DNA from 3 places in the Janthinobacterium sp. BJB446 genome. Region 3 is predicted to be linked to each of the others. Evidence: predicted binding sites of a transcription regulator. Region 3 holds the regulator's gene; each other region holds the start of a gene.
The links. Region 3 encodes HrcA, which represses chaperone genes, less so after heat shock. Its sites were predicted from a motif close to TTAGCACTCNNNNNNNNNGAGTGCTAA; they were not measured.

Region 1: groES (co-chaperone GroES) is a predicted target of HrcA. The motif match lies at 3,218-3,244, and genes of this name have one in related genera.
Region 2: rpoH (RNA polymerase sigma factor RpoH) is a predicted target of HrcA. The motif match lies at 4,288-4,314, and genes of this name have one in related genera.

What each region holds. Positions count from the first base shown of each region.
Region 1 is NZ_PDZK01000001.1:3,512,692-3,518,632, reverse strand. It holds gene CSQ92_RS15585 (GNAT family N-acetyltransferase) at 1-191, opposite strand, end outside; gene CSQ92_RS15580 (hypothetical protein) at 277-753, opposite strand; gene groL (chaperonin GroEL) at 987-2,636, opposite strand; gene groES (co-chaperone GroES) at 2,687-2,977, opposite strand; gene CSQ92_RS15565 (hypothetical protein) at 3,490-4,236, shown strand; gene CSQ92_RS15560 (DUF904 domain-containing protein) at 4,366-4,656, shown strand; gene CSQ92_RS15555 (cell division protein ZapA) at 4,656-4,967, shown strand; RNA gene ssrS (6S RNA) at 5,157-5,334, shown strand; gene CSQ92_RS15545 (EVE domain-containing protein) at 5,414-5,878, shown strand; gene CSQ92_RS15540 (GGDEF domain-containing protein) at 5,875-5,941, opposite strand, start outside.
Region 2 is NZ_PDZK01000005.1:67,027-72,967, reverse strand. It holds gene CSQ92_RS24400 (ArsR/SmtB family transcription factor) at 1-696, opposite strand, end outside; gene CSQ92_RS24395 (cytochrome P450) at 773-1,900, shown strand; gene CSQ92_RS24390 (antibiotic biosynthesis monooxygenase family protein) at 1,897-2,244, shown strand; gene CSQ92_RS24385 (hypothetical protein) at 2,241-2,693, opposite strand; gene CSQ92_RS24380 (hypothetical protein) at 2,873-3,139, shown strand; gene rpoH (RNA polymerase sigma factor RpoH) at 3,230-4,123, opposite strand; gene ftsX (permease-like cell division protein FtsX) at 4,545-5,465, opposite strand; gene CSQ92_RS24365 (cell division ATP-binding protein FtsE) at 5,462-5,941, opposite strand, start outside.
Region 3 is NZ_PDZK01000002.1:685,944-691,884, forward strand. It holds gene CSQ92_RS18765 (CaiB/BaiF CoA transferase family protein) at 1-500, shown strand, start outside; gene CSQ92_RS18770 (barstar family protein) at 543-869, opposite strand; gene dapB (4-hydroxy-tetrahydrodipicolinate reductase) at 878-1,687, opposite strand; gene CSQ92_RS18780 (outer membrane protein assembly factor BamE) at 1,707-2,330, opposite strand; gene fur (ferric iron uptake transcriptional regulator) at 2,526-2,957, shown strand; gene hrcA (heat-inducible transcriptional repressor HrcA) at 3,006-4,022, opposite strand; gene CSQ92_RS18795 (HAD family hydrolase) at 4,125-4,850, opposite strand; gene CSQ92_RS18800 (hypothetical protein) at 5,095-5,694, shown strand; gene CSQ92_RS18805 (hypothetical protein) at 5,698-5,941, shown strand, end outside.

The DNA.
Region 1 (5,941 bases), on a different contig from region 3:
TTGAAAGCGCCAAATATTATTTGGTGGGAGGTGGCGTGCAAGCGCTCGGCTATCTGTGCCAGCGGCAAGCCGCTTTCCGCCGCATGCGTGGTGCAGAAGGCGGCGGGCAGTTCGGCGATGCCGGCCAGGCGCAGCGCGCGGTAGGCGCTGGCGTCGTCTGGCGTGAGGGGGCGGACAGTGATGGCGGGCATGTGGGCGAGTATCGGGCTTCGATGCCAGAAAGTAAAGCTTGCGCTGCAACGCCAGTGTCCCTGGCCATCGCGTCGGCTTGGGGTGTTACTGCGTGGCGATGCGCTGCATGGGCGCATTGTCCTTGCGCCATTGTTCCAGGCTGATCAGGTCGCCGCTGACGATGTCGTCGACGAGGATGCGCTTGCCGTCGGGCGTGACGACGAAACTCTCCCACCGGTGCGCCGCATCGGGCGTGCTTTCGAAAAAGCTCAGCTGGTAGCAAGCGACGCCATCGATGAGGCGCGTCTCGGGCGACGTTTCCATCACGGCGCCGTGCGCGCGGCCGCCGGACGCCTTTTCGATATGCGCCGACCATGCCTTGATTTCCGGCAAAGCCATCAGCGCATCGACGGCGCGCGCGTTCTGCTCCGGCACCGCCGTCTGGCTGCTCGCGGTCGGGGCATTGTCTGCCTGCGGCGCGGACTGCTGATGCAGGTAGAAAGCACCGAGCCCGGCGGCCAGCAAGCCGGCCAGGATGCCGGCGATGATGGTGGTTTTGGAAGAAGAGGCGCGTGGCGACATGATGGTGAGCGTGAGAAAGAGGGACGATGGCGGCCATGCTAAAGCAAAATGCACAGGCCGGCAATCGCCGGGCTTGCCAACGGGCTTGCAAAATCAACAGGCGAAAAAAAGCCACCTTCCGTAGAAGGTGGCTTTCGGGGCCGCCGGGAGGCGCTGGCAGCTTTTGGTCTGCCAGCCCTGTCCCTGCGTGTGCGGCTGAGCGCGCCGTCGCCTGCGCGTTCAGCCGCCGGACATTACATCATGCCGTCCATGCCGCCCATGCCGCCCATACCACCCATGCCGCCGCCCATGCCGCCGCCTGCCTTGTCGTCAGCGATTTCGCAGACCATGCAGTCGGTCGTCAGCATCAGCGAAGCGATCGAAGCGGCGTTTTGCAGCGCCGAACGGGTCACTTTGGCTGGGTCCAGGACGCCCATTTCCACCATGTCGCCATACGTGCCGTTGGCAGCGTTGTAGCCGTAGTTGCCCGAGCCAGCCAGTACGGCTGCCACGACGACCGAAGCTTCTTCGCCAGCGTTTTGCACGATCATGCGCAGTGGCTCTTCCATTGCGCGCAGGACGATCTTGATACCAGCATCTTGATCAGGATTGTCGCCCTTGACCGTGATGTTGGCGCGTGCGCGCAGCAGGGCTACGCCGCCGCCTGGCACGATGCCTTCTTCCACGGCAGCGCGGGTCGCGTGCAGTGCATCTTCAACGCGGGCTTTTTTCTCTTTCATTTCGACTTCGGTGGCTGCGCCAACCTTGATCACGGCAACGCCGCCAGCCAGTTTGGCGACGCGCTCTTGCAGTTTTTCACGGTCGTAGTCCGAGGTCGCTTCTTCGATCTGTACACGCACTTGTTTCACGCGTGCTTCGATCGAAGCTGCTTCGCCGGCGCCATCGATAACGATGGTGTTTTCCTTGCCCACTTCGATGCGTTTCGCTTGGCCCAGTTCGGCCAGGGTCACTTTTTCCAGGGTCAGGCCGACTTCTTCAGCGATCACTTGGCCGCCGGTCAGGACAGCGATGTCTTCCAGCATGGCTTTGCGGCGGTCGCCGAAGCCAGGTGCTTTCACTGCGCAAGTTTTCAGGATGCCGCGGATGTTGTTCACAACCAGGGTAGCCAGCGCTTCGCCTTCGATGTCTTCTGCGATGATCAGCAGTGGACGGCCAGCTTTTGCGACTTGTTCCAGTACCGGCAGCAGGTCGCGGATGTTCGAGATTTTCTTGTCGCACAGCAGGACGAATGGGCTGTCCAGTACGGCAACTTGTTTCTCCGGGTTGTTGATGAAGTATGGCGACAGGTAGCCGCGGTCGAACTGCATGCCTTCAACGATGTCCAGCTCGTCGTTCAGCGACTTGCCGTCTTCAACGGTGATGACGCCTTCCTTGCCGACTTTTTCCATCGCTTCAGCGATACGCTCGCCGATCGAGTAGTCCGAGTTTGCCGAGATCGCGCCAACCTGGGCGATTTCCTTGGTCGTGGTGCAAGGACGGGCGATTTTCGCCAGTTCTTCGACGGTGGCAGCAACTGCCTTGTCGATACCGCGCTTCAGGTCCATCGGGTTCATGCCGGCGGCAACGAACTTCATGCCTTCGCGCACGATGGCTTGTGCCAGCACGGTTGCGGTGGTGGTGCCGTCGCCGGCGTTGTCGCTGGTGCGGGAAGCAACTTCCTTGACCATTTGCGCGCCCATGTTCATGAGCTTGTCTTTGAGTTCAACTTCTTTCGCTACCGAGACACCATCCTTGGTGACGGTAGGGGCGCCGAACGAGCGCTCCAGGACCACGTTGCGGCCTTTCGGGCCCAGCGTTACTTTGACTGCGTTGGCGAGGATGTTGACGCCTTCGACCATCTTGGCGCGCGCTGCGTCGCCGAATACTACTTCTTTAGCTGCCATGTTCAATTCTCCTGAGTTTCGGGATGTATCTGTCTACAACGTGGAAACAATTACTTGACGACGATCGCCATGATGTCTTCTTCGCGCATGACCAGCAGCTCATCGCCGTCAACTTTGACGGTTTGGCCGGCGTACTTGCCGAACAGGACGCGGTCGCCCACTTTGACATCCAGAGGACGCACTTTGCCGTCGTCGAGAATCTTGCCATTGCCTACGGCAAGGACTTCGCCTTGATCCGGTTTTTCAGCAGCTGCATCAGGAATGATGAGGCCGGACGCAGTCTTGGTTTCCTGGTCGAGGCGTTTGACGATGACGCGATCGTTCAATGGGCGCAGATTCATACAAAACTCCTTAAAGTTCAATGGATAGGTGTTGCTAAATGAATACATGCCTGGCACAGCGCCAGACGTGCTTTCAGTGACCGCCGTTGAAAGCAGCCCGCAACGGTCAAGCAAACCCCATGTCATCCTGTCCTTGCCTGTATCCGGCAGTGGTGCATCGCGGCGTCGCCCGCCGCGTAGCGTTCCCTGCAGTGGCCTGGCAAGCACCATCAGTCCTGAGGATTGCTACGAAAGAGTTTGTTAGCACTCTCTACTAACGAGTGCTAATTATAGGGACGGTAGGGGGCTTATTCAAGGGGAACATATAGATAGATGCTGAGCAGAGCCTGCATCTACACAGGGTTTGCGCCAGCACAAGCCTCGTTCCCGGGCGTCAGCAACAGGCGCGACTCTAGCATGCCGTTCGGAGAGGGGGCGTTCCTGTACGCATAGGAAACAGAGTTTGACTATGAAATTTGATAAGATGATTGCAATTGCATATCAATATCACCACTCGCACCAGAAAGCACGCCATGCCATTCCCGATTTCCCATCCCGCCCTGCGCCTGTTGGGCGCTACTCTCGTCGGTCTCGCCTGCCTGGGCAATGCCGCGGCGCAAACGCCCACCATCGTCGACGAGATCACCGTGGCGGCCCTGACGCCGCTGGAAAAGGAAATGTTGCTCAATGACTTGTTCAACGATTTGAACAAGGACGACGACGACCAGGAAGCCCATGTGTGGGACAACGGCGCCGACAATGGCGTGCTGGTGAAAGTTACATATAACTTCAGCAACTCCGGCATGACGGAACACAGCTTGAAGGCGCACGTGTGCCGCGACCTGAAATTCGTCGTCACCGCGGGCGACAAGTCGCAGGACCTGAGCCGCCGCACCTGTTCGCAGAACAGCGGACGCTGGGATGTGCAGGGCAAGGACCCGGCGCCCGTCGTGTATCCGCCATTTCTGTCCGACGTCACCATCGCCAAGCTCAATGCCAGGGAACAGAAAGCGCTGCTGACGGCCGCCGTGCGCACCTTGAAAGATGAAGAGGATGGCAAGACGCGCCAGTGGAGCAACAAGGGCCTGGGCAATGCGGTGCCGCTGGCAGTGCGCCTGACGCCCTCGGGGACGGACGCCAAGCCTGGCAGTTATCGCAGTACTTGCCGCGACTTGACGATGGTTCTTGACGGCAAGGGCGGACAACAGACGCTGACGCGCCGCTCTTGCGAAAACCGCTATGGCGGACTCGATATCGAACCCGATTACGTCGACGAGTAAAACGCTGCCATCGCGGCGTCGGCAGATGCGCGCACTTGGCGAAAAGCGCCGGAAAAAGCGTGTATTGTCCGCCAACTGCCCTGCATTGATGTAAATATGTGTGACAGCGGCGTGATTCGATTGACGCCCATGGAGCGTCCGCCCTATAGTGGCGGGATGATTTCCGAATTCAACGAATTATCCGACAAAATAGGCCTGCTGGCCGAAATGACCCATGCGCTGCGCCGTGAAAACGCGCAACTGCGCAAGGACAATGCCGCGCTGGCCGCCGAGAACGCCCTGTATGTGCAGCGCATGCGCGAGGCGCAGGAGCGGGTGGAAGCTTTGCTGGAAAAAATTCCCGAACTGGTGCAAGCCGGCCTGGAGCAAGCCGCTTCGGAAGCGGGCGCCTATAGTGCCGAGAACGAGAAGGAAGCGTAATGCCGCGTGTCGATGTCAATATCATGGGCCAGTCCTACAGCATGGTGTGCCGCGACGGCGAAGAGCGCGCGCTGCGCGAAGCGGCGATCTATCTCGATAGCAAAATGAAAGCCATCCGCGACGCGGGCAAGGTCAAGGGCAACGACCGCATCGCCGTGCTGGCCGCCCTGGGCGTGGCCGCGGAATTCCTCTCCGTGAAGTCGCCGCAAGGTCCGCTGTCGGAATTGACGATACTGGAAGTGAAGCAGAAAATCTCGGCCATGCACACAGTCCTGGATAGTGCCCTGACGCCCCAGGAAAACCTTTTTTAAACATCGAATCAAACCTGCTGCGCGTCGCGCATTGCGGCCTGCGATGCTCGCTGTGCTCTAGCACAGCTGCGCTTCTTAGCCACAATTCATCGCCGCTCGCTACGGTTTTATTCGGTGTTATTAATTGGTTTTTAAGTGGATACGGTACGATTTGTCTTTGCGATGCGCGATCAAAGGAGTAAACTTGGGTCTACCCTGCGGTGTTCGCGATTGCCATATATTCCTTGAACCATTTATGCGCATCGGTTGCGAATTTTGTTTGATGGGAGTGAGCGTCGCTCGTTCGACGAACCCGAAATTGAACTAACGTGACCACCTTGAACCGTTTGGTTCGGGATGCCGGCATAGCGGCACAGGCGGGGCCCAATTCGCAGTACCAAGAAAACGGTTGCAGCATCGATGCGCAACCGTTTTTTTACGCCTGTTGCTTTTGATAGGGAGTGAATATGAAACAATATTGGCTGATGAAATCCGAACCCGATGAAGTGAGCATCGACGACCTGATGGCGGCGCCCAAACACACCATGCCGTGGTTCGGCGTGCGCAACTACCAGGCGCGCAACTTCATGCGCGATGGCATGCAACCGGGCGATGGCGTGCTGTTCTATCACTCGAGCTGCCCGCAGCCGGGCGTGGCGGGCGTGGCCGAAGTGGCCAGCGGCGCGTATCCCGATCACAGCCAGTTTGAAGAGGGCGGCAAATATTTCGATGCCAAGGCCACGCAAGAGCAGCCGCGCTGGATCAGCGTCGACGTGCGCGGCGTCAAGAAGACGGCGCTGCTGCCCCTGTCCGAGATGCGCCAGATGCCGGAACTGGAAGACATGCTGCTGCTCAAGAAAGGCAGCCGTCTGTCGATCACGCCCGTGACGCCGGCGCAATGGAAAGTCATTACCGGCAAGCTGACAGGCTAGCCTTCGACCCGGTTGCGGCCATTCTGCTTGGCCCGGTACAGGGCCTGGTCGGCGGCGGCGAGC
Region 2 (5,941 bases), on a different contig from region 3:
AGCGCCACCGAAGGCGGCCAGCAGGCGGCGTTCACCGGCCGGCGTGAGGCGCAGGGCGCGGCTGTCGAGTTCGCGCTCGGCCCAGCGCTGGCGCAGGGCCAGCTGCAGGATGGCCGCCCCCAGCGCGCCGCCCAGGTGGGCGCGCCGTTCGCTCCAGTCCAGGCAGGCGCAGGCGAAGCGGCGGCGCTGGCGCTGCAATTGCGGCACGTCGATGCCCAGGGCCGCCATGCCGGCCGCACCCGATGCCGACAGCCGATACTCGCCTTCGCCGCCATCGGCCAGCAGCCAGCCTTGCGCTTGCAACTGGTCATGCAGGGCGACGGCCACCGTGCCGGCCATGTGGTCGTAGCAGGTGCGCGCATGGCGCAAGCGGTCCGGCGTGGTGGGCGTAAACGGCGTTGCCGCCACGCCGGCCACCACCAGCAGCGCTTCGAGGGCCTGGCCCACTTCCGCGCTGGCCAGGCGGTAATAGCGGTGCTTGCCCTGTGCCAACATCGACAGCAAGCCATCGTCGCGCAAGCGCGCCAGATGGGCGCTGGCCGTCGAGGCGCCCACCTCGGCCAGCGCCGCCAATTCCGTGGCCGTGCGCGCATGGCCGTCGAGCAGGCTGCACAGCATGCGCGCGCGGGCCGGTTCGGCGATGGCGCCGGCCAGTTGCGCCAGTCCCATGTCGGCCGAGCGAAGTTTGTCATCCATGATTCGTTCCAGGGCGAAGTGTAGTGGTGGAAGGGGCAGCATACTCGTGTCCCCACCTCACTGCAATGGAATGCGCATGCCGCTCGCCGACTTTGTTATCGACCCCGCCGACCCTTTTTCAGCCCTTACCCACGCGGCGCCGTATGACTACTATCGCCGCCTGGCGGACGGCCCGCCGCTGCGTTTCGATGCGCGGCTCGACTGCTGGCTGGCGACGGGCGCGGCCGGCGTGCGCGCCGTGCTCGAGCATCCCGATTGCCGCGTGCGCCCGACCGGCCAGCCGGTGCCGGATACCCTGGCGGGCACGCCGTGCGGTGCGATTTTTGCGGAATTGGTGCGCATGAATGAAGGCGAACGGCATGCCGTGCCGAAGCAGGTGCTGGCGCGTTCGCTGGGACAGGTGGACCTGGCGCACCTGCAGGCGCGGACGTGGCGCATGGCCAGCGACCGCGTGCCCGACAGCGCCGTGCAATTGAACGGCGCGCTGTTCGAACTGCCCCTGTTTGCCATGGCGGACTTGCTGGGTTTTGCGCCAGCGCAATGGCCGGCGCTGGCCGCCTGGACGCGCGATTTCGTCGCCTGCCTGTCACCGTTGAGTAATGGAGAACAACTGGCTGGCGCGCAAGTGGCTGCAGACGCCTTGCTGCAAGGTTTTACCGTGTTGCTGCGCGAGGCGGATGCATTGCCCGGCAGCTTGCTGGCCAAGGTCGTGTCCGAGGCGGAAGCGCTGGGCTGGCGAGCCTCGGGCGGCGTGCTGGCCAACCTCGTGGGTCTGCTGTCGCAGACCTGCGATGCCACGGCCGGCTTGCTGGGCAATGCCATAGTTGCCTTGCGCACGCAACCGCAGTGGTCCACGCAAGTGCGTGCCGCCCCCCGGCTGTGGCCAGCCCTGCTGCGCGAGGTCAGCCGGCATGACCCCTCCATCCACAACACGCGCCGCTACACGGCGCAAGACGTGGAATTCGATGGCGTGCGCGTGCCGGCCGGGCAGATGATCGTCGTCGTGCTGGCCAGCGCCGGCCATGCGGAGTGCGGCTTTGGCCATGGCCGCCACATTTGTCCGGGCCAGTCCATCGCGCAGGCCATAGCCACGGCTTGCCTGCAGGCGTGGGCCGACGGGCTGGACCGCATGCCGCTGGCGTGGCGTTATCTGCCGTCGCTGAACGCGCGCATTCCTGTTTTTAGCCTGGGAGAAATGAAATGATTGCCGTGATTTTCGAAGTCTGGCCCAGCGTGGAAGGGCGCCAGCAGTATCTGGACCTGGCCGCCGCGCTGCGTCCCTTGCTCGATGAAGTGGACGGTTTCATTTCCATCGAGCGCTTCAGCAGCCTGAGCGAGCCAGGCAAATTGCTGTCGCTATCCTTCTTTCGCGACGAGGCTGCGCTGGCGCAATGGCGGCAGCTGGAAGCGCACCGCGCGGCGCAAACAGCCGGCCGGCAGGGCGTGTTTGACGACTACCGGCTGCGCATTGCCGCCGTCGTACGCGATTACGGCATGCTGGACCGGCAGCAGGCGCCGGCCGACAGCCGGCGGCGTCACAGCGTTTAGCGTGGCAGTGCGCCCTGCGTGATTTTCACTTTGACCCGGTACGTGGGCTCGGCCGCATTCAGGGCGGGCGGCGTGGCCGGATCGACATCGAGCAGGGTAAACGTCAGGTGGTTGACGGTGACGGAACTGGCGGCGCCGGGCATGGAGTCGGACAAGACGATGTCCGTGGCGCCTGCGCTGTTGAGCAAACTGAAACTGTAGCTGACGTAGCCTTTCCACACGCACACGGCGCCCTTGCGGCAGCGACTGTCGTTGACACGTTCGAGTTTCAGGGTGTCGGTGGCCGTGATGGCCACCTGTTCGCCCGGCGAGAGCACGTGGGTGACGCTGCGCGGCGTGTTTTCCGCGTCGCCGGCGCTGCCGGCCGCGCCGCAGCCAGCCAGCACGGCCAGGCAGGCGAAGAACAGGGGAAGCAACACGGTGCGGTAAGAGCGGGTCAGATAATGCATGTTTTTCCTTTCAGGTGGAGCGTCCCCGGCGTGCTTGTTCACGCGTGGGATGAAAATGATAGTAACAAAATGATATTTTTACGGCGCACTATTGGCGTGCTGCCGGTGAATTGATGCGCCAGCCACGCGGCGCGCCGATTACTGCGTAGAATGGCTGTTTTGAAAATCAGGAAACAACCATGAAAAAAACCGACCTGGCCAAAAGCGATGCCAAGAAACTGATGGGAAAGATGAATGTTCCCGGCGCCGGTGCATTCGGTAAGGAAGCGGTGGTCATCGACCGCCGCGAGCAGCGCAAGCGCGATCAGGCCCTGGGCCTGGTGCCATTCGCCGTCAAGCTGAACAGCGATCTGGTCTTGCAATTGCAGACCCTGGCCAAGGAACGCGGCGCGGATCTGAATGAATTGGTCGCCGAGCTGATCACCAAGGGCTTGGCTGCAGCGTAAGGGCTGACAATGTTCATCTGTTGATAAATATCAAGTTGTAAAACTAAAAGGCGCCTTGCGGCGCCTTTTGCATTGCGGCATTGCTTGCGATTACACGTAGGCGGCCAGGGCGCCCTTCATTTTTTTCAGCGCCGCCACTTCGATCTGGCGGATGCGTTCGGCCGATACGCCGAACTCTTCTGCCAGCGCGTGCAGGGTGGCGCCGGAGCCGTCGTCGTTGGCCAGCCAGCGCGCTTCGATGATGCGGCGCGAACGGGCGTCCAGCTTCGACAGTGCCGTTTCCAGGCCTTCCGATTGCAGACGCGTCACTTGTTCCGCTTCCAGTACCTTGGTCGGCTCGCTTTGCTCCGACGACAGATAGGCGATCGGCGAAAACTTGTCGTCCTCATCGTCGGTCGGCGATTCCAGCGCGATGTCGCGGCCGCTCAAGCGGGTTTCCATCTCGATCACTTCTTCGCGCTTCACGTCGAGCAGCTTGGCCAGCGCATCGATCTGCTTTGGCGTCATCGCGTCCAGGCCCGTCTTGTGGCTGCGCAGGTTGAAGAACAGCTTGCGCTGCGCCTTCGTCGTCGCGACCTTGACCAGGCGCCAGTTTTTCAGGATGTACTCGTGCATCTCGGCTTTCACCCAGTGCATGGCGTACGACACCAGGCGCACGCCCTGGTCCGGATCGAAACGCTTCACGGCTTTCATCAAGCCGATATTGCCTTCCTGAATCAGGTCGGCGTGCGGCAAGCCATAGCCCAGGTAGCCGCGGGCAATCGAGACCACCAGGCGCAGGTGCGACAGCACCAGTTCTTGCGCGGCGGCCAGGTCATTTTTTTCACGCAGGCGTGTCGCCAGCGAAATTTCTTCGTCATGGGTCAACATGGGCAGGCGGTTCACGGCCGAAATATAGGCGTCGATATTGCCCAGATTGCCAGTGAACCCGAGGCCCAGCGCATTACTTTTGGTCGGAACCAATGCGGACGTTGCGGACATCATAGTCATGTTTTCTCCCTCGTAGTCTTGCTTTGTTCCAGTTGGCCACGTCACGCGACGTGGCAGCTCGTATCTTCGTTTTTGCGTATTCGGTCTTGCACTTTGCAGATCGCGGCACCATCTTGATCTGGCGTCCATGGCGGTTCTGCTGTTGGTATGTCCCTATATTAGCACTCTCTGCTTGAGAGTGCCAATCAGCACATTTAATCGACCTGATAGCCTAAATGCTATAGCGAATGAATGCTTGATATACATCTTTAAAAAGCGATCTGAACAGCGCTGCAGGCCGCTTTACGACAACATGGCCAGTCTACGGCCTCTGGCTGAAGCGAGCCTTAAGAATACTTGCTTAATGTCAATATAACAGCAATATGGAGATGGCGAGACGCATGGCGGCGCGGGAGCGCCGCCATGGAAAGGAAGGTCAGTTCAGGCGCGCCAGGTGGCGCTGCACGCAGAGGAAGGCGCCGATCAGACCCAGGCCGGCGCTGAGGGCCAGCAAGCCGGCCATCGGCAGCGGCGCCAGCGGCACCAGCTGGAATTCGGACGCATACAGGCGGGCAAACTCGGCAATCGCGGTATTCAGCGGCTGCAAGGCCAGCGCCACGGCGCCCAGGGCCAGCGCACCGGCGCACAGGCCCAGCAGGGCGCCCGTGTAATAGAAGGGACGGTGGATGAAGGTATCGGTGGCACCGATCAATTTCGAGATGCTGATTTCATCGCGCTGCTGCATCACCTGCAGGCGGATGGTGTTGAAGACCACGGCGATCACCGCCACGCCCAGCGTGATCGCCAGCAGCAGCAGCACCAGGCGCAGCACGCCCAGCAGGGCCGCCAGGCGCTTGACCCAGGCCGAATCGACTTGCGCCGATTCCACGAATGGCAGCTGGCGCAACTGTTCCGCCACCGCATCGACATCCTGCGCTTCGCTGGCGCTGCTGAAGGCATCGAGTTTCAGCACATAGCTGTCGGGCAGGGGATTGTCGCCCAGGGTGCTGAGCACATCGGCCAGGCCGCTCTTGTTTTTCAGCGAGTCCAGCGCCTGTTCGCGCGGGATGAAGACGATCTTTGCCTTTTGCGGGCCCACGATCTTGCGCATGGCGCTCGCCAGGGCCACGGCTTGCTCGCGCGGCGTGTCGATCTTCAGGAAGACGCTGATTTCCGGGTCGACCGACATCTGTTCCGACATGGGGCGGACATTGTCGAGCATGGTCAAGCCGGCGAACGGCAGCGACAGGGCGATGGCGACGACGAGCACGTTCAATAGAAAGCCGCCCGGCGACTTGCGCAAGTGAATCAGTGCCGAACCGAGGGCGAAGCGGTGTTGACGGAACCAGCCTCTCATGCCTGCTCTCCCTGCGCGTCGTCCTGGTCGGGAGAGGGCGCAAAATCGGGATCGGGCGGCGCGAAGACGGGCGCCTGCGTGGCCTTGTCGATGGCGACCAGCTGGCCGTTTTTCAGGTGGATCACGCGGGCGGCGGCGTCGAGCATCTGTTCGTCATGGCTGGAAATGAGGCAGGTCACGCCCACGGAGTGGAATGCTTTCAGGGCGTCGAGCACCTTGTTGGCGCTGGCGCGGTCCAGGTTGGCCGTCGGTTCGTCGGCCAGGATGATCTGCGGCCGGTTGACGATGGCGCGCGCGATCGACACGCGCTGCTGTTCCCCGCCCGACAGCGACAGCGGTCGCGCCATGGCGCGGTCCAGCAGTCCCACCTTGTCGAGCGCGGCGCGCGCGCGCTGTTCGGCGGCCGCCTTGTGGGCGCCGACGACGAGCAGCGGCAGCATGACGTTGGCCAGGATGGAGCGGTCGTTGAGCAATTT
Region 3 (5,941 bases):
ATATCGTGCCCTACCAGGACTTCCCAACAGCCGACGGCGACATGATTCTGGCGATCGGCAACGATGGGCAATTCTCGCGCTTTTGCGCCGTCGCCGGCCACCCGGAATGGGCGCAGGACGAACGCTTCGCCACCAACCCGCAGCGCGTGGCGCACCGGGCGATCTTGATCCCCCTGATGCGCCAGACCACGGTCATGCGCACGACGGCCGAGTGGATCAGCGCCTTCGAGGCGCAAGCCGTGCCGTGCGGTCCCGTCAACCGCATCGACCAGGTCTTTGCCGACCCGCAAGTGGTGGCGCGTGGCTTGAAAGTGGACATGCCGCATCCGACGGCGGGCACGGTGGCGCTGGTGGCCAATCCCGTGCGCCTGTCCCACTCGCCGGTGCAATACCGCTTGCCGCCGCCATTGCTGGGGCAGCATACGGACGAGGTGCTGCAGCAGTGGCTGGGCCTCGATGGCGGCCAGATCGACGGTTTGCGCGAACGCAAGGTCGTGTAAATGTTGGGTATGTCGGATTACGCGCTTGCGCGCTAATCCGACCTACTTCAATACCAGCTTCAACGCCGGCTTCTCGCCATAATCGTCATAGCGCTCATTGATGCCGGCGATACAGAACGTGATTTCTTCCAGCAAGTCCGGCACTTGCGCCTTCATGCTTTCAGCATCCTGCACAACAATGTCGAGCACTTCGTTCGGTTTCAAACGGAACTGCGTCATGTTTTCGTCATCGCGCAGATAGCTGAGGCAATCAACCCAGGCGTCCATGCTGTTGCCGTAGAACTCGGGGAAACCGAAGGCTTGCACGCATTGCGCGTGAAAGCTCGCTGCGTCGGTAATCTCTTTGCCGTTCAGTATTGCAGTGGCCATGGTCTTCCTCAGTTCTTCAGCGACAGCACATCCTGCATGTCGAACAGGCCGGTCGGCTTGTCGGCCAGGAAACGCGCGGCGCGCAAGGCGCCGTGGGCGTAGGTGACGCGGCTGCTCGACTTGTGGCTGATCTCGATGCGCTCGCCGATGCCGGCAAACAGCACCGTATGATCGCCGACGATATCGCCGCCGCGGATGGTGGCAAAGCCGATGGTCGACGGGTCGCGTTCGCCCGTCACGCCTTCGCGGCCGTACACGGCGCATTCCTTCAGGTCGCGGCCCAGGGCGCCGGCCACCACTTCACCCATTTGCAGGGCGGTGCCCGATGGCGCATCGACCTTGAAGCGGTGATGTGCTTCGATGATCTCGATATCGTAGCCTTCGGACAGGCTTTTCGCGGCCAGTTCCAGCAGCTTCATGGTGACATTCACGCCCACGCTCATGTTCGGGGCGAACATGATGGCCGTCTTTTCGGCGGCGGCGGCAATCGCGGCCTTGCCAGCGTCATCGAAACCCGTGGTGCCGATAATCATCTTGATGCCATGCTCGGCGCAATACGCCAGGTGCTGCAAAGTGCCTTCGGGACGCGTGAAGTCGATCAGGTAATCGGCGCCGGCCAGGCCGGTGGCCAGATCGGATGCGATCAGCACGCCGGCAGGCTTGCCGAGAAAGGCGGCCGCATCCTGGCCGACGGAAGGCGAACCAGCGCGGTCGAGGGCGCCGGCCAGCACGGCGTCAGGCGCATTGCTGACCGCTTCGATCAGGATATGGCCCATGCGGCCGCTGGCGCCAGCGATGGCAATTTTCAGTTCAGTCATTTTATTCTCTTACAGCAACTTATTTGGTGGGTTCGGCAGCAGGTGCAGGCTCGGCGGCAGGCGCAGGCGTCACTTCCGGCTTACTCACAGGAATGGCGGGCGCGGCATCGGCCGGCACGGGCACGGCGCTTGGCGCCACGGGCGATGGCACGGCGGCGGCAGGCACGTCGGCCTTGGCGACCTTGGCGAACGGCGACGGGCCGGCGATACGGTCGATGTATTCTTTCTCCGTCGGCAAGTTGCCGCCTTCGAAACGTTCAACCTTGCCATCTTTGCCGAAGTACACGACCACGCGGCTGCTGGTGGTTTCGCCACTGCCCCGGGCCAGGCGGAATGGATAATCCCAGCGGTCGGCATGGAAGATATCGGTCAGCAGCGAGGTGCCGAGGACGAAACGCACCTGGTCGCGCGTCATGCCCACTTTCAACTGGGCCAGCATCTCTTCGGAGACAAAGTTGCCTTGTTGAATGTCAGGACGGTAGGGCGAGAAAAACCACATGAATTTTTGCAGCGGCGTAATGGTGGTCGTTTGTGCGCCCTGTTCGGGGACCAGTTCCTTGCCTTCTTTTTGAGCAGCTGCCGGCTTTTCGCCAAGGATGCCACGGCTGGCGCAGCCGGACATGGCCAGCGCGACACAGACCATGCCTGCCACAACTGGTGCTCGAAATGAAATACGGTGCCAGAGAGATGGCAATACAGCCGGTGTTACGCGCATAAATGACCTCAATTTGATGAACAAAACGCCAGGAGTGGCCGGCCTGCCAAAAAATGCATATTTTGGCACTCCCCGCTAAAACGCTATATGATAAAGCACCTGACCCACATACGAGCAACAAACATGAGTAACAATCCTAGTGATCTCAAGGCAAGCGGCCTGAAAGCCACCCTGCCACGGCTGAAGATACTCGATATCTTCCAGAGTAGCCCGGTACGCCACCTGACCGCGGAAGACGTCTACAAGATTCTGCTGGCCGACAATATGGATGTCGGCTTGGCAACTGTCTACCGCGTCCTGACGCAATTCGAACAGGCAGGCTTGCTCAACCGCAACCATTTTGAAACCGGCAAGGCGATTTTCGAACTCAACGAAGGTTCCCACCACGACCACTTGGTGTGCCTCGACTGTGGCCGGGTCGAGGAATTCTTCGACGAAGACATCGAAGTGCGCCAGCAAAAGGTAGCCGAAGAGCGCGGCTTCAAGATCGCCGAACACGCCTTGGCCATCTATGGCAACTGCATCAAGACGGCTTGCCCGCACAAAACCGCCTGACCACAGCTGGCAGCTCCCACGGGGCGGCTGGCGCGCCAGGCAGTACGATCAATGATGGCTGAGCGCGCTTGACAGCAACTTGGCCGTGATATCGACAATCGGGATGACGCGCTCGTAGGCCATGCGCGTCGGTCCGATCACTCCCAGCGTGCCCACGATCTTGCCGTTGACTTCATACGGCGCCGTCACCACGCTCATCTCATCCATCGGCACCAGGTTCGATTCGCCACCGATGAATATCTGCACGCCCGTCGCCTTGCTCGATACGTCGAGCAGCTGCATCAAACCCGTTTTTTGCTCGAACATGTCGAACATCTGACGCAGCGAATGCATATTCGATGACAGATCGCTCACGCTGAGCAAGTTGCGCTCGCCGGAAATCACCATGTCATCGCTATGGTCGGCCATCGCTTCGCTGCCCGCTTCCACGGCCGCCTGCATCAGGCTGCCCATATCGTCGCGCAACTGGCGCAATTCGCCCTGCAGGCGCACGCGCACGGCATCGAATGACAGGCCGCCATAATTCTGGTTGATGTAATTGGCCGATTGCACCAGTTGCGCCGGCGTATAGTCGGCCTCCGTCAGCAATAAACGGTTCTGCACGTCGCCGCCGGGGGCGACGATGACGAGCAGGATGCGTTTTTCGGACAGGCGCAGGAATTCGATTTGCTGGAATACGGATTCGCGGCGCGGAGTGAGCACGACACCGGCAAACTGCGACAGCGACGACAGCATCTGCGCCGCGTTGGCGATGGTTTTTTGCGGTTGCGGCGTCTGCAGGCGCATGCGCGACTCCACCAGATGCTCGTCCAGGTGCCGGACGGTCAGCAAGGTATCGACAAAGATGCGGTAGCCGCGCGGCGTGGGGATGCGTCCGGCCGAGGTGTGAGGGCTGGACACATAACCGAGCTCTTCCAGGTCGGCCATGATGTTGCGGATCGTGGCCGGCGACAGGTCCAGGCCGGAAATTTTCGACAAGGCGCGCGAACCGACCGGCAGGCCGTCGGCGATATATCGCTCGACCAGGGCTTTCAGCAGTGTTTGGGCACGTGTATCGAGTTGCATGGTGTTTTATTTAAGCAAGTATGTTGTTAAGCAAGCGGCAACGAAAGCGGCCGAACGTGCATCAACAGCGCCTATTATGCACGTTCGCCCGCCCGGCGGCGATCAATCTTCCAGTTGCCCCTGCAGCCACAGCAGCAATTCATCGAAGTTGGCGCAGATGGCGTCGGGCTGCACACCGGCGGCCAGATGCGCGTCGCTGCCCTTGCGGTTCATCCAGACGGCGCGCATGCCCGCCCCCTGCGCTCCCGTGACGTCGAAATACAGGTCGTCGCCGACATACACGGCCTCATGCGGCGCCACGCCCAGCGCGGCGCAAGCGGCCAGGAAGATGCTCGCGTCAGGCTTGGCCACGCCGAAATCGCTGGCGGCGATGGAGACTTTAAAATGCTGTGCCAGGCCGATAATTTCAAGGTCCGCATTGCCATTCGAAATCGAGCCGACCAGCATGCGCTGGCCCATCCAGGCAAGGCCAGGCAAGACGTCGTCATACGGCTGGACGCGATGGCGCGCAGCCAGGAACTGCGCGATGGCGCCATCGACCAGGACAGGATCCTCGCCGGCCGCCTCGAAGGCAGCCAGCAAGCCCGCGCGGCGCAACTCGATCAGGTTGCCATGGAAATGCGGTTGTTCATGGAGCATGGCCAGGCGGTGCTGGCGCAGCACCTCGATGGAAAACTGCTGCGCCACCTTGGGCGCATGCGTGGCCAGCCAGTCGTGCAGCAGGGTTTCCGCGGCGGCAATCACGGGCGCGATGGGCCACAAGGTATCGTCGAGGTCGAACAGGATGGCCTTGGGCGGCACGGCAGGTTTTACAGGGGCAATAGACATGGGATTCACGGTGGATGCCACGCCACAGTGCGCAGCCTGCCTGTATTGTCGCATTGATCGCCGCCGCCGGCATGGCTGCGCCTCCGTGAAATGGGGCCGGGCCAGCGCTTCCCGGCGAAAAATTGTTACAGGGTGATACAAGGCAAGATCATTCAGCTTGCCAGATAGACTAAAATAGGCGCCATTCCAATGCGGCGCCAGCGTCCGCGTTGCGCTACCCAACCTAATTCGTTTTGGAGAATGTATGAAAAATTTGTACCTGCGCTCGATGCTGGCGGCGGCTTGCGCCGTCACACTGGCAGCCTGCGGTGGCAGCGGCGGCAACCTGTATCTGCAAGGCCAAGTCGTCGGCCTGGCCAAAGATGGCCTGATTCTCCTGAATGACGGGGAAAGCTTGCCGATTCCTGCGGGCCAGGCCAGCTTTGTTTTCACCAAGCTGGTCAAGAACGATGACCGCTACAATATCACCATCGCACAACAGCCCAAGGGTGCCGTTTGCACCATTATCAATGGCGTCGGCAAGGCATCGAGCTACTCCGTGACCACGGCCCAGGTGAACTGCCAGACCAACGCCTACCCGTTGAGCGGCACGGTCACGGGCCTGACCACGGATGGTTTGCGCCTGGTGATGGGCCCCAACGGCACCACCCTGCTGGCTGGCGCCACCACCTACGAATTCAAAAGCGTTGATGACGGTGCCTCGTACGGCATTTCCATACTGGCTCAGCCAACGGGCCTGACGTGCCGCTTCCAGGGTTCCAGCAGTGCCGATGGCAGCGATACGGTCGGCAAGATGGGATCTGCCGCCACGACCGCAGCCACACTTGACTGCAAGCCGCAGTAATCCTTGCGATCCGTCACCTATTTTTTGGAGAAATACATGAAGTTATCCTGCTTGCGCCCTATCGCCGCACTGCTGCTGACCTTGGGACTGGCCGCTTGCGGCGGCAAGGCCTCGTATGATGTCAGCGGCACGATCTCAGGCTTGAACAATGAAGGACTGATCCTGGTCAATAGCGGCGACTCCCTGCCGGTTCCTGCGGGGAAAACAGCGTTTACCTTTGCCAAGCGCATCGACTATGGTACCGACT